Regions from separate parts of the Ruegeria sp. YTSC230 genome, predicted to be linked through region 4. Evidence: riboswitches for the same ligand, from Rfam matches in the RefSeq annotation. Region 4 holds a riboswitch; each other region holds the start of a gene.
The links. A riboswitch is a leader RNA that binds a small molecule or an ion and turns the genes downstream of it on or off. The one in region 4 is predicted to bind cobalamin.
Positions count from the first base shown of each region.

Region 1: linked by a shared signal. The riboswitch ahead of AC2FD9_RS22545 (metal ABC transporter ATP-binding protein) and the one ahead of AC2FD9_RS12225 (DUF1636 family protein) in region 4 are both predicted to bind cobalamin.
Region 2: linked by a shared signal. The riboswitch ahead of AC2FD9_RS09455 (DUF1636 family protein) and the one ahead of AC2FD9_RS12225 (DUF1636 family protein) in region 4 are both predicted to bind cobalamin.
Region 3: linked by a shared signal. The riboswitch ahead of AC2FD9_RS18535 (hypothetical protein) and the one ahead of AC2FD9_RS12225 (DUF1636 family protein) in region 4 are both predicted to bind cobalamin.

Region 1 covers NZ_JBXWMC010000017.1:34,440-42,197, reverse strand. The annotation lists gene AC2FD9_RS22570 (TRAP transporter substrate-binding protein) at 1-821, opposite strand, end outside; gene AC2FD9_RS22565 (LysR family transcriptional regulator) at 992-1,903, shown strand; gene AC2FD9_RS22560 (hypothetical protein) at 2,089-2,331, shown strand; gene AC2FD9_RS22555 (metal ABC transporter solute-binding protein, Zn/Mn family) at 2,412-3,311, opposite strand; gene AC2FD9_RS22550 (metal ABC transporter permease) at 3,308-4,210, opposite strand; gene AC2FD9_RS22545 (metal ABC transporter ATP-binding protein) at 4,203-5,051, opposite strand; cobalamin riboswitch at 5,191-5,401, opposite strand; gene AC2FD9_RS22540 (DUF998 domain-containing protein) at 5,943-6,692, shown strand; gene AC2FD9_RS22535 (bifunctional aspartate transaminase/aspartate 4-decarboxylase) at 7,142-7,758, shown strand, end outside.
Region 2 covers NZ_JBXWMC010000004.1:60,053-67,810, reverse strand. The annotation lists gene AC2FD9_RS09470 (TolC family outer membrane protein) at 1-145, opposite strand, end outside; gene AC2FD9_RS09465 (protein-L-isoaspartate O-methyltransferase family protein) at 241-894, opposite strand; tRNA gene AC2FD9_RS09460 (tRNA-Cys) at 1,122-1,195, shown strand; cobalamin riboswitch at 1,482-1,691, shown strand; gene AC2FD9_RS09455 (DUF1636 family protein) at 1,776-2,165, shown strand; gene cobW (cobalamin biosynthesis protein CobW) at 2,162-3,217, shown strand; gene cobN (cobaltochelatase subunit CobN) at 3,221-6,514, shown strand; gene AC2FD9_RS09440 (ferredoxin-like domain-containing protein) at 6,511-7,638, shown strand; gene AC2FD9_RS09435 (precorrin-8X methylmutase) at 7,638-7,758, shown strand, end outside.
Region 3 covers NZ_JBXWMC010000010.1:48,065-55,822, reverse strand. The annotation lists gene recR (recombination mediator RecR) at 1-298, opposite strand, end outside; gene AC2FD9_RS18550 (YbaB/EbfC family nucleoid-associated protein) at 363-707, opposite strand; gene AC2FD9_RS18545 (DNA polymerase III subunit gamma/tau) at 865-2,616, opposite strand; gene AC2FD9_RS18540 (protein-tyrosine phosphatase family protein) at 2,774-3,271, shown strand; gene AC2FD9_RS18535 (hypothetical protein) at 3,279-3,686, opposite strand; cobalamin riboswitch at 3,771-3,990, opposite strand; gene AC2FD9_RS18530 (alpha/beta hydrolase family protein) at 4,136-4,993, shown strand; gene rsgA (ribosome small subunit-dependent GTPase A) at 5,002-6,030, opposite strand; RNA gene ffs (signal recognition particle sRNA small type) at 6,189-6,287, opposite strand; gene AC2FD9_RS18515 (bifunctional 2',3'-cyclic-nucleotide 2'-phosphodiesterase/3'-nucleotidase) at 6,327-7,758, opposite strand, start outside.
Region 4 covers NZ_JBXWMC010000005.1:270,727-278,484, forward strand. The annotation lists gene AC2FD9_RS12215 (acetate/propionate family kinase) at 1-204, opposite strand, end outside; gene AC2FD9_RS12220 (bifunctional enoyl-CoA hydratase/phosphate acetyltransferase) at 197-1,636, opposite strand; cobalamin riboswitch at 1,784-1,991, shown strand; gene AC2FD9_RS12225 (DUF1636 family protein) at 2,093-2,449, shown strand; gene AC2FD9_RS12230 (ABC transporter ATP-binding protein) at 2,446-3,231, shown strand; gene AC2FD9_RS12235 (ABC transporter substrate-binding protein) at 3,242-4,192, shown strand; gene AC2FD9_RS12240 (FecCD family ABC transporter permease) at 4,194-5,207, shown strand; partial or broken gene AC2FD9_RS12245 (4Fe-4S binding protein) at 5,357-5,611, shown strand; gene AC2FD9_RS12250 (4Fe-4S dicluster domain-containing protein) at 5,672-5,872, shown strand; gene AC2FD9_RS12255 (chaperone NapD) at 5,869-6,162, shown strand; gene napA (nitrate reductase catalytic subunit NapA) at 6,159-7,758, shown strand, end outside.

The DNA of each region.
Region 1 (7,758 bases), on a different contig from region 4:
AGGAACTGAGCGGAAATCTGAGTTGCTTCCTGACCGGCTTCCAGGATGATCTTCTGGTCTTCTTCGCTCAGACCCTGGAAAACAGATTCCGAAACGATCAGCGGTTCGATCGAGAAGATGTAACGCAGGTTGGTCACGTGGTTCTGGACTTCGTAGAACTTCATTGCGTTGATCGTCAGGTAAGGGTTGTCCTGACCGTCGACAACTTTGGTTTGCAGACCGGTGAAGGTCTCGGACCATGCCATCGGAGTCGGGCTGATACCCCAGGACTTGTAGGTTTCAATCATGATTTCGTTCTTGGGAACGCGGATGATCAGGTCCTGCAGGTCAGCAACCGAGCTGACAGGCTTTTTCGAGTTGGTCAGACGGCGGAAACCTGTGTAGGTCCAGCCGATGATGCGCACACCTGCGTCACGAATGGTGTTTTCCACCAGTTCCTGACCGATCGGGCCTTGGGTCAGCTTTTCAGCATCTTCCAGCGACAGGATCACATAAGGCAGAGTGAATACACCAACCGAAGGCGAGAACGGCGTGATGTTGTTGATCGCCAGCAGCGACATGTCCAGCGTGCCGATTGCGGCCTCGTTGACGGTGTCCTGCTCGGAACCCAGCTGACCGTTCAGGAACAGTGTAGCTGTGTGCGCGCCACCCGATTTTTCTTCGAGTGCCTTAACGAAAGCCAATCCGAGGGCTTCTTGTGCGCTGCCTGCACTATCGCCAACAGCAATCTTGAAGTTTTTCGCGTCGGCTGCGCCAGCAACCATTAGTGCCGCGACCGAAACGGCAGCAGTCATGGTGCCAAGCTTTTTGATGAATGACATAGATGTCCTCCCAGTTTTATCATGTTTCGAGGTGCGCGCTGACCTGGGGAGAGATGGCCAGTCCGATTCTACCTCGGCTTTTTCAGAGTAGCTTGTGAAATGTGTTTCTATGTTGCCATTCTTTGCGCGATAGGTTTCACATATATCGAACCTTACGAATTGGGTAGAAAATGGTTGCCTCACGCATCGGCGACAGCGACATCCGATTGCTGCGCGTTTTCAAGACGGTTGTGGAAAGTGGTGGTCTGTCCGCAGCCGAAGTTGAGCTGAATATCGGCAAATCCACCATTTCAAAGCATGTTACTGATTTGGAACTGCGATTGGGCTTAAAACTGTGCACGCGCGGTCCTGCGGGTTTCGCCCTGACAGAAGACGGCGCAAAAGTGCTGCAAGCAGCAGATCACTTGCTTGTGTCCGTGTCGCAATTTCGGAACGAGGTCAGCGAGATCAAGGAACAGTTGGGGGGAACGATCCGCATTTCGCTATTTGATCAATGTGCGTCAAACCCGGATTCCCGGCTTGCCCGCGCCATTCATCGGTTCAACGAAGCCGCCCCCTCGGTCCAGATCGAATTGTCTCTTGAGCCGCCAAACGTGATCGAGACCATGGTCATCAGTGGCCAGCTCGACATCGGAATTATTGCGCTGCATCGCCCTTCGACGAGTCTTAACTATGCTCCGTTATATGGCGAGAACATGTTCCTGTATTGCGGCCGAGAACACCCCCTGTTCGAAATACCAGACCGGGAACTCAGGACCAGTGACCTGCTCAGGTACAACTATGTTGGGCTCAGCGTGAACTCTCCGAACCTGATCGTCGGTCAGCAACTGGGTTTCAAACGGTCAGCAAAAGTTCAAAGCGAGCAGGCGCTGGCCATACTAATCCTGTCAGGGCGATACATAGGTTATTTGCCTGATCATCTTGCGCAGGATTTTGTGGACCAGGAAAAGATGCGGATGGTGTTGCCGGGCGAAACGCAATATCGAACCCGGTTTGCAGCAGTGACCAGAAAGCAACCTGAACCAACACGGGTGACAAACTTGTTTCTGGAAGTTTTGCAGAGCGAACATTCGAAACCCTGACAACTGCCGAGCTGGCACAACACGAGCCAACTGTGGTGAAAACGTGCTTCGACACATCCTGTAAAAGCCAGACGCGAAATCAGGTTCGCCTTTTTGGCGTTGCCAAAAGCTTGTGACTTTCCGCCACATCACTAGCTCTCGCCTTCATCTCACTTACATGCGCCTCACCAAAATGAGGCGGACAAATGATAGACGACGATCCCCAACCCGTAGGGTATTATAACGCGCACGATATATGGACCCTGGACCCAACGCCCGCGGACCAGTTGGTCTATGATGCCTTTGCCTCGGGCGTCGTCGATCTTCTGCAAGTGTTGGATGACAACAAGACCATGATGTCACGGGACGTTTACGCAAGACTGTTCGCCTCGCTGTTGGATCTTTCCCGAACTTTGGGAGAATACGAAGATGGATGGAAGCCGGACTAGGTGGCGATTACCAAGAACCCGCTGTTCCAATGCACGGTACAGGGTGGCGGTTCAGGCGCCGCCCCGTACCTAAAGACTAGTTAGCTTGCGGTTGAGTTCCCAAGCGCGTTCAACAGAGTGTTCAGATTGTGCTGGAACATCGCGAGATAGCTGGTGGCCGGACTACCCCGTTCCGACAAGGCGTCTGAGAACAGCCGCCCACCAATCACGATGCCGGTTTCATCCGAGATTTGCTGAATCAAAGTAGGGCTTGTGATGTTTTCAACAAACAGCGCAGCAGCGCCATCAGCCTTCAGTTGGTCAATCAGAACAGCAAGATCCTTGGCTGATGGCTCCGCCTCGGTGTCGATGCCAACCGGCGCAAGGAAAGTCAGGCCGTAGGCGTCTGCCAGATAACCAAATGCGTCATGTGCAGTCACAACCGTGCGGCGATTGGCAGGCAGGCCTGCCAGCTTTGTCTTGGTTTCTGCATCCAGCGCCTCAAGCTGCGCAATATAGGCCGCAGCATTGGCAGCGATTTCTTCGGCGTGCTCGGGCATCGCCTCTGTCATCACGTCGGCAACATTGGTCACGTAAATCATGCCATTCGACAGCGAGTTCCAGGCGTGGGGGTCGATTTTGCCCTCGACTGTGACAGGCGTGATACCGTCGGTGGCAACGTGCACGGTTGCGTCAGTGCCCGATTCAGCGATCAGGGTATCGGACCATGTCTCAAAGCCCAGACCGTTGACAAAGATGATATCCGCCTGGGCAACGGCCTTCGCGTCTGCAACCGAAGGCTGATACACATGCGCATCCGCGTCCGGGCCCACGATTGTCGTAACCGTGGCCAGATCGCCGACGACCTCTTCGACCATGTCGCCGAGGATCGAAAAGCTGGCGACGATCTTGACGTTGCCTTCTGCCGCAACGGTCGGCAATGCAGCCAAAGCAAACGACACAGAGGCGATGCCGGTGTAGAGTGACTTTACAAGAGTCATTGTGCTCTCTCTTCTTGTTGAATTTGGGCAATGGGGATGTCTTTGGAAACAGACGGTTTGCGCATCCGTCTGCCAAAACCAAGGGGACCGAAAATGGCCGAGAACAGAAAGAACCCACCGGCAACCAAAACGATCGCCGGGCCGGACGGTGTGTCCGGGAACAGGTAGGACAGGGTCAGGCCGATCCAGCAACTGGACAAGGCAAACAGAAAACCCAGGACCAGTTGCCCGGTGATCGTACTGGCCCAATAGCGCGCCGCAGTTGCGGGAAGGATCATCAAGCCAACGGCCATCAACGTTCCCAGTGTTTTGAACGCAGCCAGAAGGTTCAGAACCAACAGCAGCATAAAACCCTGATCTACCAACCACGGTCGGCGCGTCTGCGTTTCGAAGAAAACCGGGTCACAGGTGCTGACAATCAGCGGACGAAGCAGAACGGCGAATGCCAACAATGTGACTGTCGCCACCCCGCCGACAAGGACCATCGACGCGTCGTCGATCCCAAGGATTGATCCAAACAGGAAGCTTTTTAGTGGAACTGCGGACCCTGCTGCAGACAGGATAAAGATACCTACCGCCAATGCGATCAGATAGAGCGAGGCAAGGCTGGCATCGCTGCGCAGGATCGTCCGGCGTGCCAGAAAGGCGGTCAAAATGGCGACGCCAACACCCGCGATAAGCCCTCCGACCAATAGCGACATGACCGACAGGCCCGCGGTGACAAAGCCGATGACAATGCCAGGGGTAATCGCGTGGGCCATGGCCTCACCAGCCAGCGATAGGCGACGCAGAACAAGAAATGCCCCCACCGGCGCGACCGAGGCCGAGAGGACCGTGGTTGCCACAAAAGCGCGACGCATGAAGGCAAAGCTCCACATTTCGACGATCAGGTCATACATTGCCGTGCTCCGCTGTTGAATGGGTGCCACGGAACATCCAGGACGCCTGACTTTCCGAGAGGTATCCTTGTGCAACCAGACGGTCTGGTGTCAGAACGTCATTCACCGGTCCATGGGTCGCCTCTTGCCCGCCCAAAAGCAGCGCGTGGCTGCAATAATCCAGCACCGAGGAAAGATCGTGCACCACCAAAACCACCGCGCGCCCCTCATCGCGCCATCGGCGGATAATCGACAATAGATGTGCTTCGGTACTTTGGTCGACCGCGGCAAACGGTTCATCCAGCAGGATCAGCGGTGCGTCCTGCATGATAACTCGCGCGAACAGCGCGCGCTGCAGTTGCCCGCCCGATAGCATATGCAGAGGCCGGTCAGCGATATCCAGCACACCGGCCTCATCCAGCGCGGCGGCCATCCGGTCACGCGCGGCGGCGTCCAGTCCGGTACGATAACCAAACCCGCGCCAGGCCCCCATCGCGGCAAGATCCCTCACACGGATGGGAAATCGGCGGTCGAACTCGGTCATCTGCGCTAGGTACCCAATGTCACGAGGACGCCCTTGCGGCCAAGTCAAACTGCCCGAAAGCGGATCCATCAAGCCCAGCAGCATCTTTACAAATGTGCTCTTGCCCGATCCGTTCGCACCAAGAACGGCAAGGGTCGTTCCGGCCGCGATATCCATGGAGAGGCGGTGAAACAATGTCAGGTCGCGGTAGCCCAACGTCAGATCGCGGATTTGCAAAACGGCCGACATCAAATCACCGCGTAAATCGCGAGCCACAAGAGCGCCGACAGCGCCAGAGCGCCCGCGACCAGCACCGGAACGCTGAATTCTGTCAGACACTTACCCCTTTGGGTGTCAGCTTTTTGCAATGACAACGGCAACGCCTCCTGTGTTCGGACAGGGGCAAAGCGAGCGCAAAGTCGTGCACGGTACGGACCGCTTGAAACATTGTCATCTCCCTCTGGGACACCCCGCCCAGGTTCATAAATTTCGGATGGCAGGTCTCCTGACTTGCGGGTCAAAGCTATCCCGATCCTTCCCAGGCTATTGCCCAGTGGACGATCTCGGGTCGCTCGCCGCCTACAGTTGCGGGGGCAGTCACGGAATTGGCCTTTTTACAGAACCGCACCGTATTCCCTTTTATCCCTGACCGCAAAATACAGTCGGGAACCATCGCGAGGACAAAATACGAATTGATTTGATTCGACAAGAGCGCAAACCTGTGCGGGATGGCTATTCGTTCCAGTCATCGGTCGACTACGGAGGACGCAGTAGACATGAGGCAACGGTGGATACTACACGGGCCCCGCTTCTTGCAGCTTCAGACGCACGCCAACGGTCTTTTTGACTGAATTTATTCTGCCCGGACTTTTTTGTCTGCAGTGGGATGATTTGGGTCTTTGACATTGCAGGTTATTCGCCTGACGGGGTGCCGATGTTAAGCGATTGATCTATTTGATCGATTGCCGTCTGAGCGGGGTGTTTTGGATAGTCTGACGCCGGTTGCGGCAAGGTGCAACCGCGGTTGTCGAACTAAGTTAAAGTGTTTGGTTTGAGGAAGAAGCGGATTTTCGCAAAACAGTAGCCAAACTTCCGATAAGCGGGACAAAGCTGACTAATGCCGCGATGGCGCAAAGGTCTGCTTTCGGAAGCGATCAGATGCACCTGAACGGAGGCTACTGATTTACCGGTGCCAGATTCTGGAAGTTGTGATCCCACTCTGTGATTGACATGGATGAGCGACGTGTTCTGATCGGCTTGCCTGACGGAAGGTGCCAACTCGTCAGGGCAATCGCTCTAAGAAGCGTGCGCGTCAACACAGGGGCAGAGCTTTTGCGGATAACTCTCTGGGGCAACTCACGATCAATAAGCCTTGTCGTTTTGCCCATTATTAGTGGACTTTGGTTGGCGATAGGCGTGGGCATCATAAGTGCACTGACCCCCAACTATTCGCATATCGACCAATTCATGAGCGCACTCGGGGCTGTAGGGGCCCCCTTGGCGACGTGGACCAACTATGCCGTCTTCATACCGACAGAGATTTGGCTTCTGGCGTTCCTCGCAAGACTAAACAGTTGCCTCCCAGGCAGCAGGACAAAACGAATCTCGATATTGCTTCTATCCGCTTACGCCATTCTTTTGATACTTGCCGCCTTTCTGCCTTGTGATGCGGGGTGTGATAGTCGAGGCAGCGACGAGAACATGACAAGCACGTTGGTCCATATTGCTCATATGGCAATTGCGGTGACGGCTTATCCGCTTGCGTTGATCGGTTTGCTGATCCTCAGCCTGACTGCCCCACCAAATTCGCTTCTGCGGCGCTTGGCGCCGCCAGCTACAATCGTCGGCTTCTGTTTGTTTTTCACAATTTTCTTGATGCCAGTAACACAAGGCTTATTCCAACGCCTCCTCGAAGCATGGATCTACTTCCAATTTATATCGCTGGGACTATATGCTGCTTCAATTTTGCCTCAAAACTGACCTTCCTGCGGTGTGCAGCATTGGCCAAAGTGGGCTCAGAGCGATCGTTCTCTGCCCCCAATTTGGATGACAGCCATCAGCTCGAAGCGGTCATTCCTTACATCCTGCCTCGGAGATAGCAGTCGTTCCATCAAGGAACGGTGTTGGTAGAGCAGGCCACCTTCTGGACATTCGCTGTTTGCGCAGTGTTGGCGGCCACGAATGACAGCAATGCGCAGATGGTGAACCTTGCAAATTTTAGTGGGATGTCAGCACTGAGACCAAAGCGTCGGCGTAATTTCCATAACTCTGTCTGCCCTGCAAAATGGTTACAGCCAAGGCTTGTAGCGAAGACTCGTAATCCTTGATTTTACGCCGTTCCCTTCAAATAGTGTTGTTTTCATTGACACATTGCCTTGCATGCGATCCGCTAAACTACGTCATCTGTTTTAACGCAAGGATTTGATGTCATGCCAGAATCGCTCAACCTGCATAAATTTGAAAACCTAAGTCCTTTCCAAATCAAAGACGAACTTATTAAGTTGGCGCAAAAAGAGGCTCGGCAGATGTCTCTGCCATACCTCAATGCCGGTCGAGGGAACCCTAACTGGATCGCCACTAAAGCGCGGGAGGCGTTTTTCCTTTTAGGGCAGTTCGCTATGACAGAAGCTCAGCGCCATCGTAATGAGCCGCAGGTCGGTTTGGCCGGGATGCCGCAAGGGCCAGGCTGTTATGACCGGCTAAAAGCATATTGCGCCAAATCGGTTGAAGGAAACGGTCCTCCAGGTGCGGAAACTTTGGTGGCCGTAGTGGATTTTGCGATTGAGAAATTTGGTTTTACACCGGAGGATTTCGTGCTCGAGTTGACCGACGGTATTGTTGGCGACCACTACCCGATGCCCGACCGGTGCATGGAGCACAACGAGGCGATTGTCCACGAATACGTTATGTGGGCGATGTGCGCGGGGCACCGACCGGATGCGAAGTTCGATATCTACGCAGTTGAGGGTGGAACCGCTGCGATGTGTTATATTTTCAAGGCACTCAAGAACCAGCGGTTGCTGAATGCCGGCGACACCATTGCGTT
Region 2 (7,758 bases), on a different contig from region 4:
CCAGCAACCCGCTGGTATTGTACGCGCCAATGAATGCGTCAGTAATATTGTCGGCCCAAACGACCCGTCCCGGTACAAAGCTAAGTGCGACCCCCGCAGTCAGCGCCAGCGCCTTGACCAGCTTTCCTCCCGCCATAGAACTCATAACGAAATCCTCTCAAATCAAAATTACGCTGCTCTGCCGACAGTTTGCGCGTTTGTGTTCAACTAATCAAGGCGGCAGAACAATCCGCCATAAAACTATAGCGAAAATACACGGTTCGTGGAAAATGCCTGCAAAATCGGTGCATTGGCATTAAACGCGTCCCGCCAGGTCACCCGATCCCCAGATTTATGGCCGATACGGACGATCCCCAGTGCACCTTGGACAAAAAGGCACGCAATTCGCCCATGGTCCTTAAGTTGCGCGATCAACGCATCCGGAACCTGTTCCACACCACCCTGGACCATAATCACGTCATAGGGCCCATGTTCGGGGGCACCTTGCTCAAGCGGGCCGACATGGACAATCGCATTGTCAGCCTCCGCCTCCATCAGGATAGACTGAGATTCGGCCGCCAGATTTTCATCTTCCTCTACGGCAACAACCAGCTGTGCCATGCGCGCGGCGACTGCCGTCGAATACCCCAAGGCCGGAGCAATATCCAAAACCGACTCGTCGTTCGAAATGTTCAATATGTCCAGAATCTTAGCCAGGGTCCGCGGCTCCAACATGCAGCGCCCATCACCCAGTTCGATCAATCCCTCGACATATGCCGCTTCGCGCTGCGCGTCCGGCACGAAATTCTCGCGCTTGACGGTCAGCATCGCGTCTATGATGGGAAACTTCGTGACATCAGAAGGACGTATCTGCGTATCGACCATCGTCCGGCGGCGGGCTGCGAAATCTGTCATTGGATCGCTCATCTTGCTCCCTTGGGTGATTGAGTTCTGCCACATCCTTGAAAAACCGGCAACGGCCCAGACACGGAAACTTTCCAATCTTCACAAGATACAACGTCGCAACCAAAGACTAAGTTGGCACCCGGCCCTGAAATTTGCGCTCCCCCCTCTGGACGCTCCTGTCGAAAGCTGCTAAAACGCCGATCACACCACGGCAAGTATTTGATTTTACTTGAAAAGGCGAGTTGGCGGAGTGGTGACGCAGCGGATTGCAAATCCGTGTACACCGGTTCGATTCCGGTACTCGCCTCCATTTATTTCCAAGCACTTAGCTTTCTGCGCTGCTTTCGCAATTTCGGACGCCTAAAGTTCAGTATCAGATGCATGTTGCGATTGCGGGTCCAGCGATTCCATTTACACAACCGCACTACTTGATTGCCAAACCGAGAAGTGCTGAATCATCTGCGACGGCCGGGCTGAATTGCGCCTCGCTGCGTGATCGGATCGCATCGGATGCCGCTGACTGACTTCGGCAAGTCGCTTTTCTGACGTAGCGGGTTTTCAAACCCCAGTCGTGCTTGACAAGCCCCCTGCCCGTGCCGCATGTCGCATGCGTTGGTGTCCATCCCCGGATGGATGAAAAGGGAATGTGCCAGCGGTTATTCCGCCAAGCACAGCCGCCCCCGCGACCGTGACCGGAGAGGGTGCCCAAAGCCACTGGCCTAATAGGCCGGGAAGGCGGGACATCCAACAGAGGCTCGCCTCTGACATCCGCAAGCCGGGAGACCTGCCAGCACCCGAAGTTGAAACCGGGCGGGGTGTTCCGGTGTCGGGTCCATGTGCAGACGCGTGGCCCGCATGAAACCCCGTCCCCCGTATAAAGGATGAGGGGGATGAGAGACGTGACCGAGACCGCACCAGTCGAGTTGCTGGTCTGCACGACATGCCGCCGTGGGTTACCTATCGAAGATGACGCCCAGCGACCTGGCACTTTGCTGCATAAAGCACTTGAACAGGCTGGCTTGCCGGACGGCGTCGACCTGAAACCGGTGGAATGTCTGTCGAACTGTGATCAGGGATGCTCGATCGTTTTGCGTGGCGGCCCGTCCCGATGGACCTTCGTTTATGAAAACCTCGACGAGACTGACCATGTCGAGACCATCGTTGAAGGCGTCACCAAGTATCTGGCCGCTGAAGACGGTCTGGTGAAATGGCGCGAACGCCCCGAACATTTCCGCAAAAACTGTGCGGCCCGCATTCCCCCGATTGGAGCCCTGAAATGAGCAACCTTGAAAAACTCCCCGTCACTGTGATCACCGGCTTTCTGGGCTCGGGCAAAACCACGCTTGTCAAACACCTGATGCAGAACCCGCAGGGCAAGCGCCTGGCCGTTATCGTCAACGAGTTTGGCGATGTGGGTGTGGATGGCGATATCCTGAAATCCTGCGCCATTCCGGATTGCCCGGCGGAAAACATCATGGAACTTGCCAATGGCTGCATCTGCTGCACCGTAGCCGATGATTTCATCCCGACCATTGAGGCGCTGATGGCGCTGGAGCCGCGCCCCGATCACATACTGATCGAAACGTCCGGTCTCGCCCTGCCCAAGCCGCTGCTAAAGGCGTTTGATTGGCCGGATATCCGCTCGAGAATCACCGTCGATGGCGTGATCGCTCTGGCCGATGCCGAGGCCGTCGCCGCCGGGCGTTTCGCCCCTAACGTCGAAGCCGTGGACGCCCAGCGCCTGGCCGATGACTCGATCGACCACGAAACGCCTCTGTCCGAAGTCTTCGAGGACCAGATCTCGTGCGCCGACATCATCCTGCTGACAAAACCCGATCTGGCCGGTCCGGAAGGCGTTGCCAAAGCCAAAGAGGTCATCGCGGCTGAGGCTCCGCGCCCGCTGCCCGTGGTTGAGGTTGCCGAAGGCGCCGTTGACGTGCGTGTCGTGCTGGGCCTCGAAGCCGCCGCCGAGGATGACATGGATGCGCGCCCGTCGCATCACGACGGCCACCACGACCACGAACACGACGATTTCGAAAGCATCATCGTCGAGTTGCCCGAACAGACCGACCCGGCGGAACTGGTCGCCAATATCGAACGTCTGGCCAATGAGCTGAACATTCTGCGCGTCAAAGGCTATGCCGCCGTTCAGGGCAAACCCATGCGTCTGCTGGTGCAGGCCGTTGGTGCCCGCGTGCGTCATCAGTACGACCGCCCGTGGGAACCGGGTGAAGAGCGCCGCTCGCGTCTGGTGATCATTGCCGAGCATGACGACATCAATGAGGCCGCCATCCGCGATATCCTCGTGGGTGTGACCGAGGCCGCAGAGTAAACCATGCACGTCGTCTTCCGCGAAAGCCACGGGTTAGAAGAGACCGAAACCCCAACCGATCTGGGCCAGAGCCCGGCGGATCTGGTGGTGCTGTCCTTTTCGGACAGCGACCTTGGCGCTTTCGCGGCAGGCTGGCATCGCGGTGGTGGTGCCGAAGGGCGGATGCCGACGATGCGGTTGGCCAATCTGACTGCGTTAAAACACCCGCTGTCCGTCGACACCTACGTCGAACAAACGCTCGAGGGCGCCAAGGGCATCCTGATCCGCCTCATCGGCGGTGTCCCTTACTGGTCCTACGGATTGCAGCAAGTTCTGGCGCTGGCACAGGCCAAGGGCATCGCGCTGGCCGTCCTACCCGCCGACGGGCGCGAGGACACGCGTCTGGATGACTACTCCACCCTGCCCGTCTCGACCCTGCGGCGGCTAGCGCATCTGTGTGACACTGGCGGCGAAGTCGCGGCGCAAGCGGCTTTGGCACAAATGGCGCTTGCGGCGGGGCTTTATGCCGGGCCGGTGATGGGTGCAAAGACCTTGCCAGAGTGCGGCGCTTGGTGCCCGGATCGTGGCGTAATCCCGATCGAAACAACGTTCACGAGCGACGCGAAGTGTATTCTGGTAACCTTCTATCGTGCTTATCTGACATCGGCAGACACTGCCCCGGTCGCAGCCCTGATCCGCCGTTTGCGAGAGCGAGGCATCGAAGCTGTAGGCATGTTCGCCCCCTCGCTAAAAGCACCTGCAGCCGCCGATTGGCTGCGCGAGAATATCGCCTCCATTGAACCGGCGGCCATCATCAACGCAACCTCGTTCTCGGGCAAAGGCGCATCCGGCACCTCGCCACTGGACGCCGCCAATGTGCCGGTGTTTCAGGTTGCTCTGGCCACCTCACGCCGCCAGGCTTGGGCCGAGGCAGAGCGCGGTCTTTCGCCCGCTGATCTAGCGATGCATGTCGTCCTGCCCGAAGTGGACGGTCGGATCTCGGCAGGCATCGCCTCTTTCAAGGAACCGGGCAAGCGTGACCCGCATCTGGAGTATTCCCGTTTTGCCCACCGGGCTGAACCGGAACGGATCGAGGCTATCATCGACAGGGTCACCGGCTGGTTGAACCTGAACGACAAGCCCAAAGGGGATCAGGTCCCCGCCTTGGTGCTGTCCACCTATCCCGGCAAAGACTGGCAGATGGCCCATGCGGTGGGCCTCGATGCTTTGGCCTCGGCCGAGGCGATGCTGGCCGACCTGCAGGGCGAAGGGTATGACACCGCTCCTGCCCAGCCGATTTCTGATACGTTGTTGGACGCGCGGATTACGTGGTCGCTTGGCGAATATCTTACTGCGCTGGCAGACTTGCCGGAACAACTGCGCGCAGACCTCGAAACCGTCTGGGGCAAGCCCGAGGATGATCCGGCCTTTGCAGATGGCGCGTTCCACTTCACCGCCCTGCGCCGCGGCAAGGCGCTGGTCGCGTTGCAACCTGAACGCGGCACGCCCGAGTTGCGTGATGACGATTATCATGACCTGTCGCGTACCCCGCGCCACAGCTACGTGGCCTTCTACCTTTGGCTGCGCAAAGGTCTTGGTACGGATGCACTGATCCATATCGGCGCGCACGGTACGCTGGAATGGCTGCCAGGCAAATCTGTGGCGCTGTCCAACGAATGCTGGCCCGAGGTACTGATCGGCGATCTACCTGTCATCTACCCCTTCATCGTCAACGACCCTGGCGAGGCCGCGCAGGCCAAGCGCCGGATCGGGGCGGTCACACTCGGCCATATCCCACCGCCAATGAAGGAAAGCGGTACCCCGGATCGGATGGTTCGGCTGGAATCGCTGCTGGATGAGTTTTCGAATGCCGACGGGCTGGACCCCAAGCGCCGCGATCGCCTGCAAGAAGATATTCGGGACGAAGCGCAAGCCATCGGGCTGGAGAACGACCTCGGTCTCGATCAGGCCACCTGCATCGCCGAGGCGATCACCCGGATCGATCGTTTCGTCTGTGACATCAAGGAAAGCCAGTTCGGAGACGGGCTGCATATCTTTGGACGTGTGCCCGAAGCCACTGCCAATTTTGACACGGCTCCTTCTGCCCATGCCGAACGCACGGCATTGATCGACGCGCTAGCAGGCAAACGGATCGAGGCAGGCCCGTCCGGGTCCCCCTACCGCGGACGGTCAGACGTCCTGCCCACCGGGCGCAATCTGTATACCACCGATCCGCGCTCAGTCCCCACCCGTGCGGCCTATACCCAAGGCGTAAAGCTGGCTGAAGAATTGGTGCGGCGACACCTGCAGGAAGAGGGCGATTATCCCAAGGGGCTGATCGTTGATCTCTGGGGTTCAGCCACGATGCGCACGGCGGGCGAAGAGTTTGCCATGGCGCTGCACTTGCTGGGCGTCAAACCCGTTTGGGACAAAGGGTCCGAGCGGGTGTCGGGCATCGAAGTGCTACCTATCACTGACCTCAGTCGCCCACGTCTGGACGTGACCTTGCGCGTCTCAGGCCTGTTCCGTGATGTGTTCCCGACCCTTTCAGCGCTTTATGGTCAAGCTGTTCGCGCGTTGTCGGATCGCGATGAAGCCCCAGACTGGAACCCTTATGCCGGACAGGCCCCGGCGGCGCGCGTCTTTGGCCCGGCCCCGGGCAGCTATGGCGTGAACATGACCCAGCTGTCCGAAATCTATACGGATGAGGCCCGCGCGCAGGCGGGTGAGGCATGGCTTGAGGCCAGCTCTTTCGCTTTGGAAGGCGAACACGTCACACAAGATTTGGACGGCATTACCCAACGGGTCACGAACGCCGACAGTTTCGTGCACCTGCAGGATCTGACCGAAACCGATCTGCTGTTGGCCAACGACTATGCCACGCACGAGGCTGGTTTCGCCGCCGCCAAGACAGTCACCGGTGGTACGGCGCAGCTATACCATCTGGACAACACCAACCCGGATAGCCCGCGCGCCCGAACGCTGCCTGAAGAAATCAGCCGTGTGGTTCATGCCCGTGCCGCCAACCCGAACTGGATTGCAGGCATGCAAAGGCATGGCTTTCGGGGCGCTGCCGAAGTTGCGGCGACGCTGGATCACATGGCCTCTTTCGCCCATCTGTCAGGCACGGTCGCGCCGCACCTGTTCGACCTCTATCACGACGCGACTTTGGGCGACACCGAGGTCGACGCATTTTTGCAGGAGGCCAACCCGCGCGCGTATCAGGCCATGCAGGACAGGTTCCGCGCGTTGTTGGACGCGGGCCTTTGGAGCACCCGCCGCAACTCAATCCGGGCCGATCTGGAGGGGCTGGGATGAGCGCCCCGGTCGTTCAGGGTTGGTGCCCCGGTGCGCATCGGCCGATGATGTCGGGCGATGGTCTGGTGGTTCGGGTGCGCCCGCGTCTGGCCCGTTTGAGCGCCGAACAAACACGTGGTCTTTGTGAGTTGGCCGAGCAATTTGGCAATGGCACAATCGACCTGACCAACCGCGCCAATTTACAGCTGCGCGGGGTAAAAGAAGACGATCATCAGGCATTGCTGGCCGAACTGGCCGCGCTGAACCTTTTGGATGCTGAGCCCGGTATTGAAGTGCGCCGCAATATCCTGGTGTCGCCCCTATACAGATCAGGTGATCGAACCGCACAGCTGACACAGGAACTGATCGATCGGTTGGAGGAATTGCCGACTCTGCCCGCCAAATTCGGCTTTGCCATCGACACTGGCCCCAAGCGCCTGTTGGCGGCGGATTCGGCCGATATCCGGGTCGAGGCAGGTACTGATGGCCTCATCCTGCGCGCCGACGGGGCCAAAACTGGCTGCCGGGTCACAGAAACCAATGCAATTGACCGGCTTATCGCTCTGGCTGGATGGTTTTCCGAACGTTTCACGCCAGAAACCCGCCGCATGGCGCGGGTGGCCGCGACGCAGGATTTGCCAGCGGAGTGGCAAGGCAGCGCGCCCGGTGGCATCGGCACACCGCCGCAGCCCGGCGTCTGCGATCTGGGTACTCTGTATGGCGCGGCGTTCGGACAATTGCCGGCGCGACAACTCTCTGACCTCATTGCAGACAGCGTGGCGTCTGCCTTGCGGGTCACCCCATGGCGGCTGATTCTGCTGGAAGGCGGGGCGGCGATACAAACACCCGACTTTGTCATAGATGGCAACGACCCGCTGATGACAACCGACGCCTGCCCCGGCGCACCATTCTGCCCGCAAGCACAAGTGGAAACCCGTAGGGTTGCGCGCGAATTGGCGGCGCGGGTTGCAGGCAGCCTACACGTATCCGGTTGCGCCAAAGGCTGCGCCCGAATGGGGACGGCAAATGTCACACTGGTCGGCAATGACGGACGATTTGATCTTGTCAAAAACGGTCGCGCGGGGGATGAGCCGTCCCAACGCGGGCTGGCACCTGAAACACTTATGACTATGGACCTCTCCTGATGCCCTATGAATACGAAACCGATGGCGCAGCGATCTATAAGCAAAGCTTTGCCACGATCCGGTCTGAGGCCGATCTGGCGCGCTTTGACGCTGATGAAGAGCAGGTTGCGGTTCGCATGA
Region 3 (7,758 bases), on a different contig from region 4:
AAACTGCAGCGCGTTCCATCGCCCAGAGGTCGGCGACGTCTTCGACCACGCACAATTCTCCGGTCGCGCGATCCTCGCTATCGCAGATGTCGCAGATATCGGTGGTGCCCACGTTGCCGCAATTCAGGCATTCGCGGGCGGTGGCGGCCACCTGCTGCATTACGTCCGACAGGGGCGTCAGCAGCAGGGTGCGTTTTCGGATCAGGTGCAGCACCGCGCGGCGAGCCGAACGGGGGCCGAGGCCCGGCAGTTTGGCCATCAGGTCGATCAGATTGTCGATATCGCTGTTCGAACTCACGGCGTGCGCTCCTGCAAAAGGGCCGGGCAGTTGTGCCCGGCCTTTGGGTCGTCAGGAGTGTCTATCAGAACGGCAGCTTGATGTCTGCGGGCAGACCCATGCTTTCGGTCAGCCTTGCCATCTCTGCCTGAGAGCGCTCGGCCGCTTTGGTTTGCGCGTCCTTGATAGCGGCCAGAATCAGATCTTCGACAACTTCCTTATCGTCGCCATTGAAAATCGACGGATCGATGTCCAGACCCTTCAGCTCGCCTTTTGCTGTGGCGGTGGCCTTCACTAGCCCTGCACCGGATTCGCCTACAACCATCAGGTTGTTCAGCTCTTCCTGCATGTCCGTCATCTTGGTCTGCAAATCCTGTGCGGATTTCATCATCTTGGCCATATCGCCCAGACCGCCGAGTCCTTTGAGCATTTCTTTTCTCCTGCAAATCGGTTTGCCGCCTAAATACGGATGCTGCCGGTAGGGTACAAGGGGAGAGCTTTTCCCGCCCGTCGTCAAGGTCTTTGGCAAGACCTTTCCTCCCGTTGGGCCCGGCAGCGCGGGAGTGTTTCCGCTTTGGTCGCTCGGATCAATCCTCCTCGAACGGATCCCATTCGTCTTCGACCTCCGGCAGGGCTTCGGTTTCGACCTTGGCGGCGCGTTCTTCCGGGGTTTCGATCCGCTTGATGCGCGCTTTTGGAAACTGCATCAGAACGGCTTGAACCAGTGGGTGTTGTTCGGCCTGTGCTTTCAACGCCAGATCAGCCGCGTCTCGTACCTCGGCGATTGTTGCTGCGTCCCCGTCGGCCACAATTGAGACGGCCCATCGGTTTCCGGTCCAGCGTTGCAAGGCCGAACCAAGCCTTTGCGCCAGATCGGTCGGCGCTTTGTCCGTCGGCGTGAACTCGATTCGTCCCGGGGAATACGAGACGAGACGCACGCCGTTTTCGACCTCAACCAACAGTTTTACATCCCGGTTCGTGCGGATCAGTTCGACCACGTATTCGAAGGTTGGATAGTGTGCCAGCGCGGTCTGGACGTCCTGGGCAAGCGCTGCAGTGGGCGCCCCTGCAGGCCCGCGTTGCGCCGAGAGATGCGCAGAGGACGTCGCCTGTGCAGGTGCATGAGTTGGCACAGCCACACCACCGCCAGGTCCCCCGCTTGGTGGGGGGGGAGGTGCATCCTGTAGTCGTTTGATAAGCTCTTCGGGGCTTGGCAAATCGGCCACATGGGTCAGACGAATGATTGCCATTTCGGCGGCCATCATCGCGTTGGGTGCTGCAGAGACCTCTTCCAGCGCCTTCAGCAACATTTGCCACATCCGCGTCAACACCCGCATCTGCAGCGCCTCGGCCATCTGTTGACCCCGCGCGCGTTCATCCGGTGAGACGGTGGGGTCATCGGCGGCATCGGGCGTGATTTTGACCACGGAAACCCAATGGGTGATCTCGGCCAGATCGCGCAGAACGGCCAGCGGATCGGCCCCTTCGGCATACTGGCCGCTCAACTCAGTCAATGCCCCAGCCGCATCACCGCGGAGTATCATGTCCATCAGATCCAGCACGCGCCCGCGATCTGCAAGGCCAAGCATTGCCCGAACCTGATCGGCGCTGGTTTCCCCTGCACCATGTGAAATCGCTTGATCCAACAGCGATGTTGCATCGCGGGCAGACCCTTCGGCCGCTCGTGTGATCAAAGCCAGCGCGTCTTCTGCGATCTGTGCGTTTTCCGCTGCGGCGATTTTGTTGAGCAGACCGATCATGTCCTCAGGTTCGATCCGGCGCAGGTCGAACCGCTGACAGCGGGACAGCACAGTCACCGGCACCTTGCGAATTTCGGTCGTCGCAAAGATGAACTTCACATGCTCAGGCGGTTCCTCGAGCGTTTTGAGCAGCGCATTGAAGGCGCTGGTCGACAGCATGTGAACTTCGTCGATGATGTAAATCTTATAACGCGCACTGGCGGCACGATATCGGACACTGTCGATAATCTCGCGAATGTCGTTCACACCGGTCCGGCTGGCGGCGTCCATCTCCATCACGTCGACATGGCGTCCTTCCATGATGGCCACACAATGTTCGCACTGGCCGCAAGGTTCGGTCGTTGGCTTGCCTTCGCCATCGGGGCCGATGCAGTTCATACCTTTGGCGATAATCCGGGCAGTGGTGGTTTTGCCGGTGCCGCGAATACCGGTCATGATAAAGGCCTGCGCGATCCGATCCGCTTCGAACGCGTTTTTCAGCGTGCGTACCATTGCGTCCTGTCCAACCAGATCAGCAAAGGTTTCGGGGCGGTACTTGCGGGCAAGAACCTGATAGGCGGGGCTGGGCGTTTCGGTCATGTCTGCTCTGTCAGATTCGTGTCAGAAATGCAGCGTAGAGACCCGGGCCGCCCACGTCCACAGCAGGCTTTGTGGAATTTCGGTTTGGACAGCGTCTGTAAGCGGGATAAACCAGCTGTCAAAATTTGGTGGGCCGGTGGCAGTAGGAGCATTAGCTTTGGCAAAATTTGCGATCTACGCGCTGCCTGTTGGCTCAGGCATCTTGGCGCTGTCCCCCTTGCCGGGCGGCGGCGGTGGGTATGTGGACGATCTGAGGGTGATACAGGACTGGAACCCTGATCTGGTGATTTCAATGACCACCGAGGCCGAGATGCGGCAGGTCGGCGCAGGCGGTTTTGGTCGAGACGTTCAAAGCAGGTCCGCGACATGGGTGCATCTTCCGGTCGAGGATTTTGGCACACCGCCCCTGCCAATCGAAACTCTTTGGCCCCAAGCCAGCGCAGCCGCCCGGCAGGTTCTGTCCGACGGTGGACGCGTGCTGGTGCATTGCCGGGGCGGTTGTGGGCGGTCGGGGATGGTCGCGCTGAGGCTCATGGTGGAAAGCGGCGAAGATCCAAACCACGCGCTAAACCGGCTGCGCTTGGCCCGACCATGCGCGGTGGAAACGGATGAGCAGATGGCTTGGGCCATGAAACCGGCCCAGAGCGATCAGTGAACTAGGATCAGGCCGTGGCTTGTTGAACAACCTGATGCGATGGACGCGGTGCAAGGGCCGATGCCTGAAGCATGGCGCAAGGCAAGGCCGCCAAAACACCAGCAGGCAGAGTGGAAAAGTCAGGGCCGAACATCATATCGGCGTATTCGTCCAACGTGTCGGCTGAGTCGCCTGTGTTTGCCCCGCAATAGACCCTGATCCGGGCCGGGCTGGCGCGAAACCGTGCGGTGCAACCCTCATCGCAATGGGTCAGTTCGCTGGAGCCGTCCACCTCAAATTCGCTGGTCGTCATTGGTTGTGCTGTTGCCATCGCCTCGGCCAATGCCCGAGCCATTTGGGCCAATGCGGGGCAGGTTTTCCCCGTTTTCTGGCACAGGGTGGCGGTGAATTCGTGGGTCGTTGTCTTCCAGATCATAATGCGCCCTCCGCGCGGTGAGCGGGGGACGTGGAACAGGGAACTCAGCGTACTGAAGACCTGCCCGGACACCCCGCCCGAGTTTCGGTTTTTACTTTGATGGCAGGTCTCCTGACTTGCGGGTCATTGCTTTGCCGACCTTCCCAGCCTTTCGGCCAGTGGTATTTCGGCATTGCTTACCGCTTACAGTTGCGGGGGCAGTCGCGGCCTTGGTCCGTTCCGGCATTGCCGGGCTGGACCGCACCGAGTTCCCTTTTCATCCCGCCCCAATATAAGGACGAGAACCATCACCTCATCGCTAGCGGTTGTAGGTGGCTTGAGTCAAGCGGGCTGTTTTCCATCGTTCAAGTGGACGCTTGGTCACTTTGAAAATCTGTTGACTCTAGTCGCGCAAAAGCGCCGATATGCCATTATGTGAACCGAATAGTTCAGATGCTTGCGAGGGCACCATGTTGGACAACACTCCGGTCGTTTTGACCGAAGATTTCACGTTTTCTGCCGGAGAGGCCGAACTGTCGGCACGGCTGTATATGCCTGCCTCGGCACCTGATGTGGCGGTTGTAGTCCATGCAGCCACAGGCGTACCGCGCGACTATTACCAGCATTTTGCGCGGTGGTTGGTGGAAGAACAGGGTATGGCCTGTCTGACCTATGACTATCGCGATTTTGGCCACTCTCTACGCGGGCGCCTGCGCGATTCGCAGGCCACGATGGCTGACTGGGCGTTGATCGACATGCCCGCTGCTCGCGCTGAAATGCGGCGCAGATTTCCCGCGGCCCAGCAGTGGAGCATTGGCCATTCGGTGGGTGGAATGCTGGGGCCAATTCAGCCCGATATTGAGCAGATCGACCGGATGATCTGTGTCTGTTCAGGTTTGGTGACGGTATCCGACCACCCCTGGCCGTATCGCGCACTGGCGACAATGTTCTGGTATGCCCACCCGCCATTGCTGGTTAAGGCATTGGGATACCTGCCGGGCAAGGCACTTGGGTTCGGCTCGGACCTTCCGGCACGTGTCTACTGGCAGTGGCGTAAATGGTGCACCGCTGCGCTGAGCTACGTGCCGGATATCGGCAAAAGCCTTCCAGACGCCCGTTGGTCCGCGTCGGAAACACCTGTTGATCTGTTCACAATGGACGATGATCAGGTGGTGCCCCCGAACGCGGTTTGGCGCCTGGCCGATCTTTACGGTCCCAAAGCCCGCCGGCATCAGTTGTCGCCGAAAGACTTTGGATTGGCCGAGGTCGGTCACATCGGCGCATTTGCGCGCCGAAATGCAAACATATGGCCCCGGTTGATCGCCTGAGTCGGTATTTACAGATTTTTGCGGGATTTCTTGTCCTGCATCACCGATCGTACCATCTTACCAAAGGCCTTGTCGCGCGCACGAGACTGCGCCACGGTTTCCGAGTTCCTTTCATCCTCGCGCCGCAGTTTTCGCCAACGCTCTAGCCGCTCTGTGTCAAGGGATCCGGTGGAAATCGCATCCTGCACAGCGCATCCCGGCTCGGCCTGATGCTGACAATCGGAAAAGCGGCAGGTTTGGGCCAATTCCAGAATGTCGGAAAAGACCTCATCGACGCCATCTTGTGCATCCAGCAACCGCAAAGCCCGCATGCCGGGTGTATCGACCAACCAGCCTCCGTTCTGCATCGGATGCAACGCGCGGGCAGTTGTCGTGTGCCGCCCGCGCGCGTCGTCCTCGCGAATGCTGGAGGTTGCCTCATCCAGACCAGTCATGGCATTGACCAATGTCGTTTTGCCGACACCGGATGAGCCAACCAATGCAGCGGTCTGCCCACTGGGACACCAAGACAGAACTTGCTGCACGTCCAGGGCATCCAATGCATTGATTGCCAGCACGGTCAGAAACGGTGCCAGCGACTCGGCTGCTTTGGAGAAATTACCAGGATCGGTACAGGTATCGGCCTTGGTTAGAACGATCACCGGATAGCACCCGGCCTGATGTGCCAAAGCCAAATACCGTTCCAGTCGGGCCAGATTGAAGTCGGCATTGCAGGAACTGACGATGAACAGCACATCCACATTGGCGGCGATCAACTGGGTTTCGGCCCCGGTTCCAGCGGCGCGGCGTTTCAAAAGGCTGCGGCGTTCCAGCAGGTGTTGAACCCGGTTTTGATCATCCGCCAATACCCAATCTCCGACGGCAAAGTCGCCCGTCGGCTGGTTCAGGGTGAGCAGAGGTGTTTCACCGTTGATGCTTGCGCCGATCAGGCGATCACGGTGAACGGCTGTGATGCGAAAGGGAACGCATTTTGGATTGGCCGCATGTTGTGCGGCAAAGTGTGAGGACCATCCCAGGTCCGAAAGTGTAAAGGACATTATTCTGCCTGTGTTCAGGTACAGCTATCCGTCTGGATGGCGGTCGCGCATCCAGCGGTAATTTGTTCAGGCAGGTGTGAGGGTCGGCCTCAGAAACGCTCTGCCCAAAGGGTTTTTGCTACAATCATAAAAGCCCTCCTGCGGCTAACGATTCAAGTAAGTGAGAGGTTGGACATCGACCCAAGCGGGGCTCGTTGTGGCTGCTTCCTTCCGGACCTGACCAGGTTGGCGAGGCGCTCGCCCGCGCCAACCTCTCGAAAATCGATATAGGGAAGACACGCAGAAATGACAACCCGTCACAGTGAGAGTTGAATGCGCAAAAACCCTTCGGCATCCGTTCCAGCCAGCGTTGGGCTGAACTCTGCGATGTCTGCGAGGTGACGTTGTGCCTGTTGGCCGGTCTTCAACAGGACAGAGGATCCCGGCATGGGCGCAAAACGGAATGGGCAGGGGCCCTGTTCCAGCGATTCAGCGGGCATTGCACCGGTCAGGTAATCCTTTAGCGCGTGTTGGATCGGCAAAGCCGGAACGTTGATGATTTCGGCGTCCCGTATGATCGGAAAATGCCCGCCGCCGCTGGCCCGATAATTGTTCAGTGCAACGACAAAGCGTTGTTCGGCCGTCACCGCGTGGCCTTGGAAACGAAGATCTGAGATGCGCTGGTATGCCGGATTTACCAGTCGCCCTTCCGCATCGAACCGAGGCGGAACGCTCAGGTCGATCACGTAGCTTAGCCCGAACAGAACATCGAAATTGTGTCCGGCTCGATCAGGATTGACCAATTCAGTTTGCACGCCGGGTTTCACCTGATTGAATACGCCCGCAGACATTTCAAGCCAATCTCTGATGTGCTCTCCTGTCACCGCGACCGAACGAAGTTCGTTTGGAAAGATGTTCAGATCAGCCACGTGCCGCATACGCATGACGCCCGCAGGAATGTCCGAGTAAAAGCGAGGCCCGGCGCGACCACCGAACTTCGAAGGTGCCACGGCAGACAGCAATGGTGTCGCTTTATGGGGTGTGCCCTTCAGGATCTGGCGCACGGCCGAAGCCTGTGCTGCGGCCACCATCGCAAGCCCGCGATCCTTGGCGCAAAAGCTGAAATAGCTGTGCAGGCTCTGATCCGTATGCCCAATCGGTTCCGCGGCCCGTTTTCGTGTTGCGGAATGCACATCTGAAAACATCGCTACCAACAGCGGGTCTTCGGCCGCCGGGTCAGCACCTGAGACCGGGCGCAGTTCAGTGCGATGAGCCGCGACCGACCAGCCCTTTTCCGTCGTGGCAGTCAGCGTCAGATCAATCACGCCAAGATGAGATCCGGCAGATCCCGGCATGACAACAGGTGTGCCATGCACCATACCGCCAGTGGCATCGACGTGTTCCAGCCCAGCGTGTGACTTCCCCGGCAGGGTCAGATGCGTGTGCCCGGCGATGATGGCGTCAATGCCCTCAATCGCGGCAAGGGGGATTATCGCGTTTTCAAGATCGGGCGCGGGGTCGACGGACCCCAGCCCCGTATGGGCAAGCGCGATGATCACGTCGCAGCCGTGGGATCGAAGCTCTGACACTTTAGTGCGCGCGCAGGTCAAAATGTCGTCTATTCGGACGTCATTACCCAGCCGATGAGATTCCCAATTCCGGGTCTGCGGCGGAACGACCGAGAAGACGCCGACGGTTAGCGAGGCTTGGTGCCCCGCGACCTCAACCCGGCGGGTTAGAACTGCCTGA
Region 4 (7,758 bases):
GGCCTCGTCATGGGTCTTAGCCCCAGACAGCTGACGGTCGACAGACCGCCCCCCTGCCGATTGGGCCAACAGGCGTGGGGCATCCCCCAACCGCTCGATTTGACCGCGCCAGCGCATACTGGGACGTCGGTCCTCGACCAGTTCGTAAAGCGCGAATTTCAACGAGGACGACCCGGCATTCAGCGCCAAAACATGTTCAGCCATGGATTTTGCCTTCATTCGCAATTGCATGCAGCGCCGCGACAGCACAAGACGCCAGCCGCGAAGCATCATCATCTGCCCGAGATGTCAGGATAATCGGTGCCGCAGCACCTATCACAACGCCGGCAGCCTCGGCATGAGAGATATATGTCAGCTGTTTGGCTACCATGTTGCCGGCTTCGATATTCGGAACAACCAGAATGTCTGCGACCCCCGCGACTGGTGAGGTAATGCCTTTTGTCCGCGCCGCGTTCAGATCAACCGCGTTGTCCATGGCCAAGGGACCATCGACCAGTCCGCCGGTGATCTGTCCACGCTCGGCCATTTTCGACAACAGCGCGGCATCGACAGACGACGGTAAATGCGGGTTGATGGTCTCAACCGCTGATAAGACGCCAACCTTGGGCATCTCGATGCCAATAGAATGCGCAAGATGGATGGCGTTCTGAACGATATCGGCCTTGGTTTCGAGATCCGGTGCGATATTCACCGCCGCATCTGTAACCATGATGGGTCGAGACATGCCTGGCACGTCCATCACGAACACATGCGACAGCCGCCGCCCGGTTCTCAGACCTTTTTCCCTGCGCAGAACGGCGCGTAACAACACATCCGTGTGCAAATGACCCTTCATCAGCATCCGGGCCTTACTTTCAACGACCAGCCCGACCGCGCGTTGGGCGGCCACTTCGTGGTCTCGCGCTTCAATGATTTCAGCTCCCGACAAATCGGCCCCAAGCTGGGCGGCAGCGGCGGTGATTTTGTCCGGGTCGCCAACCAAAATCGGAGTAATGATGCCGTTTTCCAACGCGAGTAATGCCCCGCCTAGCGAATTCGGCTCTTCCGGGGCGACGATCGCTGTGGGCATCGGGTCCAAAGGACGTACCCTTTCCAACAAAGCGTCGAAATGCCGGTGACGCTGAACGATCAGTCCCGGCACCTCGACCGAGTCGAAGGTCAAATGCCGCGACGGTGGCGTGACCTGTACGGTACCGCTCAGGATCAATGCGTTATCCCCGACCCGGCGCACTTCGGCGGAACAGGTCAGGTCGCCGTCTTCACGCTTTTCGGTAACAGCCACAAAGGCGGTCAGTTCTTCGCCCGCCATAACCGGAGCATGAAAACTCAGGTCCGCCCGACGTGTTTGCGTACCGGCCCCCGGCAAGATGTTCCCAATGACAGCAGCCACCAGACCAGCAGGCCACAAAGCGGGCGCGACAGCCTCGGGGTGTCCATCTCCATCTCCGTCATAGGCCGCCAGATTTAGCGGGTTGTGATCACCCGAAGCCGAGGCAAACGCGTACAAGTCGTCCACGGTGCACAATCGGGTGACCTGCGCCTTGTCGCCTACCTTCAATTGAGAATAGGTTCTGTTTTCTTGAATTTTCATCTCGTCCGGCTTTGTTTTTGAATGCGTGTTCGTCGTTTCAAACATTGGATGTGCGGCCCCCCGGAACCAGAACATATCCACCTTTGTTGCTACATTTCTGCAACGCAGCGTAGTCAGATCATTGGCAAATGACAAATGACCTCTGTGCGTGGGGCGGCGCGGATTATCGCTTGACCCAAAATCGGAACTCGGGCAAGCATCACCCACGATGGTTCCCTATGGTTCGCCAAGGGATGAAAAGGGAATACGGTGAGGTTGCCAACAAGCGCCAAGTCCGTGACTGCCCCCGCAACTGTAAGCGGTGAGCGACGCCAAATACCCACTGACCCCAAATGGGTCGGGAAGGATGGCCAAGCCACGACCCGCAAGTCAGGAGACCTACCATCCGATGTTCAACCAACCCGGGGCGGGGCGTCCTGGAAGGAGGCTTTATGACACGTCTAAGACGTGATGACATGATTTGCACCTTCTGCCCGCGCTTGGCAACAGGCGGAGTGGGCCATGTCGATCAGTCCTGATCATTTCCTTCTGATTTGCGAGACCTGCGAGGGTTCTGACCGGGCGGATTCATTGCGCGCTGCACTTGCAAGCAAGCTTCCATCCAGTTTTGACATCCAAAGCGTTTCCTGCATGGCCGGTTGCGGTCGTCCCACAACCGTCGGGTTTCAGGCATTCGACAAAGCGCAGTACCTTTTCGGTGACATCCAATCGGCTGAGGACGTGGATGCTTTGGCCGAATTTGCACATCAATACCATCGCATCGCGGATGGGTGGACCAACGCAACGCAGCGCCCGCCTGCCCTTCTTGAAAAGACTCTGGCGCGCCTGCCGCGGCTAAAAGTGGAGACAAGCGCATGACCTGCGGAGCTTTCCTTGAGGCGCGCGGGCTGGAGTATTACGCCCTGAACGGCGACGTACTGCTGCAAAACATCAATTTCGAACTGAATGAAGGGGCCACTCTGGCAATTGCCGGCCCAAACGGTGCGGGTAAGACAACGCTGCTGAATCTTTTGTGCGGCGGTGAAGAGATTGTGCTGGGGGACGTTTTGGTAAAGGGGCGCAGCCTTCGGCAGCTTTCGGCGATGGACCGCGCCCGAATGATCGCCGTGGTCAGTCAGCAGGAATCGCCGGACGGGCGTTTGTTTCTGCGCGACTACGTGGCCCTTGGGCAAATCCCAATCCGCGCCGACCGATCTGCGGCTGAGCACGCCCTGGAATTGGACCGCATCCTGAATCTGACCGGACTGGTTGCCCTCGCTGACAAGCGGATGGCCGTGTTATCCGGCGGGGAACGCCAGCGCGCTCATATCGCAAGGGCGCTGGCGCAGAACCCGTCGTTGCTGTTTTTGGATGAGCCGACGAACCATCTGGATCCGGACGCCAAGGGACGCATGCTGTCGCTGGTGGCCGAGCTGGGCATAACGGTGGTCATGATCGTCCATGATCTGGTCATGATCCCGGAATTCGCGACCCATGTCGCGTTGATGAAATCCACGCGTCTGACCGGTTTCGGCCCCGTGCACGAAGTGCTGACACCCGAAAGGGTCCGTGAAACTTTCGGTGTCGATTTTCTTAGCTTTCAGCATGAAGGCCGCATGATCCCGGCACTGGATATCCGAAGAACCACTACCTCAAACTAGGAAAAATAACATGAAAAAAACTCTCTGGTGCGCTGCACTGATCAGCGGCATTGCAACTGCCGCAACAGCGCGCGAGATCACCGTCGACAATTGCGGCGAGCCGCTGGTGTTTGAAACTCAGCCCGAGCGGCTGGTCGTGCACGACATGAACATGACCGACATGGCTTTTGCGCTGGGTTTGCAGGACAAGGTCGTTGGCCTGACAGGCATCACTGGCTGGTACAAAACCAGCCCCGAGTTTGACACCCTGCGCGGCGACATCCCGGAACTTGCGCCTAAGTACCCGACAGTTGAAAATCTGGTCGCTGTCGAACCCGACCTTTTCTTTGCGGGCTGGTACTATGGCATGAAGCCGGGCGGTGACGTGACCCCGGACACGCTTGCGCCGTTTGGCATCAAAACGATGATCCTGACGGAAAGCTGCGTACATCTGGATAAGGATCGCCCCGAAGCCAGCATGGACCTGCTGTTCACGGACGTCCTTCGCTTGGGCAAAGTCATGCACGTTGAAGACAAGGCAGAAGAGCTGGTTTCCGGTTGGAAAGAAGAACTGTCCGCGATTGAGACGCAGACAGCCGACCTGCCCAAACCCCGCGTTTTCCTGCTGGACGGCCCCGCCGATGCCCCGTTTACGGCTGGTAAGTTTGCCATTCCCGACGCGATGATTGCTGCCGCTGGCGGCGAGAATGTCACCCATGACATGGACACCAGCTGGGGACGTTCATCGTGGGAGGCTGTCGCCGCGTCAAACCCGGAATTCCTGGTTTTACTTGATTATCAAACTGGAAATGGCGCCGCGGATACCTTCAAGTTCCTACAGGACCATCCTGTGATGTCTCAAACGGACGCAGTCAAGAACGAACGCTGGATTGGTCTGCGCTACGAAGAACTGACACCCGGACCTGCCAATATCGAGGCAATCTCGAAAATGGCCAAGGCTATGCATCCGGGTCTGAACTGATATGGGCCGACTTGGCCTGACACTCTTACTGGGGGCGGCTGTACTGGCCGCCCTTTTGCTGACCTCGACTATCTACGGAACCACATCCATTCCGGCCTCTGACGCGCTAGCCGGTGTCTTGTTGGGCACAGGATTGGTGGACGGAGAGATGTCTCCGCTCCACCGCATCGTGTTTGACCTGCGCTTACCACGCGCGCTGTTTGCCGCGGTGATCGGTGCCGGATTGGGCATCGTCGGCGTTGTCCTGCAAACCACCACACGCAACGATCTGGCGGACCCGTTTCTGTTCGGACTGTCCTCTGGAGCTGCGGCGGGAGCTGTCTTTGTCATTACAGTAACCGGAGATGTGCTGGGCTTTTGGACCCTGCCACTGGCCGCGTTTTTCGGAGGGCTTGTCGCATCAGGCATTGTGCTGGCTTTGGTTCATGGGCTGCGCACAAGCGCGCCCGAAAAACTGATCCTTGCAGGGCTAGCAGTTTCGTTTTTGTTTTCAGCCATTACCAATTATCTCATTTTCGCGGGCGACAGCCGTGCGGCCCATTCGGTAATATTCTGGATGCTTGGGGGTCTGGGTCTTGCCCGGTGGGAGACATTCCCGCTTGTCTGCGCCGGTTTAGTATTGATCCTCGCCTATGCAATGTACCGTAGCCGCTGGCTTGATGCGCTGCTGACTGGTGATTTGACCGCCGCCACCCTGGGTGTGCCTGTTCAGGGCTTGCGGTTCCGAATGTTCTTCGTCGCAGCACTTGCGACCGCTGTGTTTGTGTCCGTTGCGGGTGTGATCGGTTTTGTCGGCTTGATGGTTCCGCACATCGCGCGCGGTATCGCGGGGCCTTTGCACAGCCAGCTTGTGCCTACCGCCGCCATTGTTGGGGCAGCGTTGCTTACAGGCTCGGATATCCTGAGCCGTCTGTTGCTTGCCCCGCAAGAGCTGCCTGTTGGTATTGTCACGACATCGCTGGGATCGGTTTTTGTCTTTCTTCTGTTGATCCGAACCGCTCGACCTCGGCGCTGATCGCCAAAGGTCGCATAGGTGCAAAAGTTAAAGTTTCCCAAATGACTAATAATAATCGGGCAAAATGACCTAAATCAAAAAAGACCCCCACAGATCACGGTATGCGATACACTCGATTACAGGAATCGAGTGTAGCCAGGTCGCATGCAATGCAACAATTGACCAGCCGACGCGCGTTTCTAAGCGCCAAGATTAGACCAGAGGACGGCAATATCGCCAGACCTCCGGGCTCGGTTGAGCTGTGCTTTGTTGAAACATGCAGCAAATGTGGTGATTGCGCAGATACTTGCCCCGAAGATGCGATCGTCATCGGGACAGACGGATACCCCCTGTTCAAGCCAACTGACGATCCCTGCACCTTCTGCGGTGACTGCGCCCGGATTTGTCCAACCGAAGCGATATCGATTGACCGTTTGCCAGACTGGCCATGGCGCGCCGCGCTTACAGCGGACACCTGCCTATCTATGAACGGCATCAGTTGCCGCATCTGTCAGGACAATTGCGAACAAAGCGCGATCCGTTTCAAACTGATGACCGGCGGCCGCGCAGAGCCGGTGCTTGACCTTGATACATGCAACGGCTGCGGGATTTGCCCAAGTTTATGTCCCGCCGATGCCATTGCGTTGGAACGCCAACCTCAACCACAAATGGAAGCTACTCAATGAACATCTGCGGTTGTCTCGCCCATGTCGCACCTGATCACACGAGCGCAGCAGCGCGCGTGATGAAGGACACGCCGGGTGTCGAAATTCACGCCGAAACAGAAGATGGGCGATTTGTTGTCGTCGTCGAAGACACGCCATCACGCCTTGCGTCCGAGATCATCATGGATCTGCACCAGATCCCGGGCGTCATCTCACTGACACTGACCTATCACCATTTCGAGGATCCCGCGGACGCCCATCCGCAGCCCGATGCCCCAAGCCCAACCCCCAGCCGGAGGCCCACGCAATGACACATTCTGAATCCCGTCGGACTTTTCTCAAGGCCTCAGCGGCCGCAGCAACGGCGTCGGCCGCTGGTATTCCGCTGGCGACCGGTCAAGCCAATGCCCAGGCCGGAGCGCCAGACATCCGCTGGGACAAGGCGGCTTGCCGGTTCTGTGGTACAGGCTGCTCTGTTCTGGTTGGCACCAAAGAAGGTCGCGTCGTTGCGACGCAAGGTGACCCAGACGCGCCTGTGAACCGGGGGTTGAACTGTATCAAGGGTTATTTCCTGTCCAAGATTATGTACGGCAAGGATCGACTGACTACGCCTTTGCTGCGCAAGACCAATGGCGAATACGACAAAAACGGTGAATTCGAACCGGTAAGCTGGGACGAAGCGTTCGATGTCATGGCCGCAAAATGGAAAGAGGCGCTGGCCAAGAAAGGCCCGACCAGTGTCGGCATGTTTGGTTCCGGCCAATGGACGGTTTGGGAAGGCTATGCGGCCTCCAAACTGATGAAAGCCGGGTTCCGGTCTAACAATATCGACCCCAACGCACGGCACTGCATGGCATCAGCTGTTGTAGGCTTCATGCGGACGTTCGGCATTGATGAGCCGATGGGCTGCTATGACGATTTCGAGCACGCGGACACGTTCGTTCTGTGGGGTTCGAACATGGCCGAGATGCACCCGATCCTGTGGTCGCGCCTCACCGATACACGTCTGACCAAACCGGATTGCGAAGTGCATGTACTGTCGACGTTTGAGCATCGCTCGTTTGAACTGGCCGACAACGGCATCGTTTTTGAACCGCAGACCGATCTGGCGATCCTGAACTACATCGCCAACTACATCATTCAAAACGGCGCGGTAAACGAAGACTTCGTCAAGAAGCACGTCAACATCACCAAAACCGCCACCGATATCGGCTATGGCCTGCGCGACACCAACGCACTGCAGCAAGAAGCCGAAAATCCGAACTCGGGAAAGATGGATCCGATCAGTTTCGAAGAATACGCCGAAGCCGTCGCGCCCTACACGCTGGAATATACCTCTGAACTGTCTGGTGTCCCTGCAGACAAGCTGGAGAAACTGGCCCAGCAATATGCCGACCCGAACCGTAAAGTGATGAGCTTGTGGACCATGGGCTTCAACCAGCACACCCGTGGGTCCTGGGTGAATTCGCTGATGTATAACGTGCACTTGCTGGTGGGAAAGATTTCCGAACCCGGAAACTCACCGTTCTCGCTGACGGGTCAACCGTCGGCCTGTGGTACGGCGCGTGAGGTGGGGACCTTTGCCCACCGTCTGCCGGCGGACATGGTTGTTACGAGTGATAAGCACCGCGAAATCTGCGAAACCGCATGGAACATCCCCGAGGGCACTATCCCGCCCAAGCCCGGCTTCCACGCCGTGTTGCAGCACCGCAAACTGAAGGACGGCGAACTGAATGCCTATTGGGTCCAGTGCAACAACAACATGCAAGCCGCGCCCAACATCAACGAAGAAGGCTATCCTGGTTACCGTAACCCGGAAAACTTCATCACAGTCTCGGATCCTTACCCAACTGTCACCGCAGTTTCGGCCGACTTGATCCTTCCCACGGCCATGTGGGTTGAGAAAG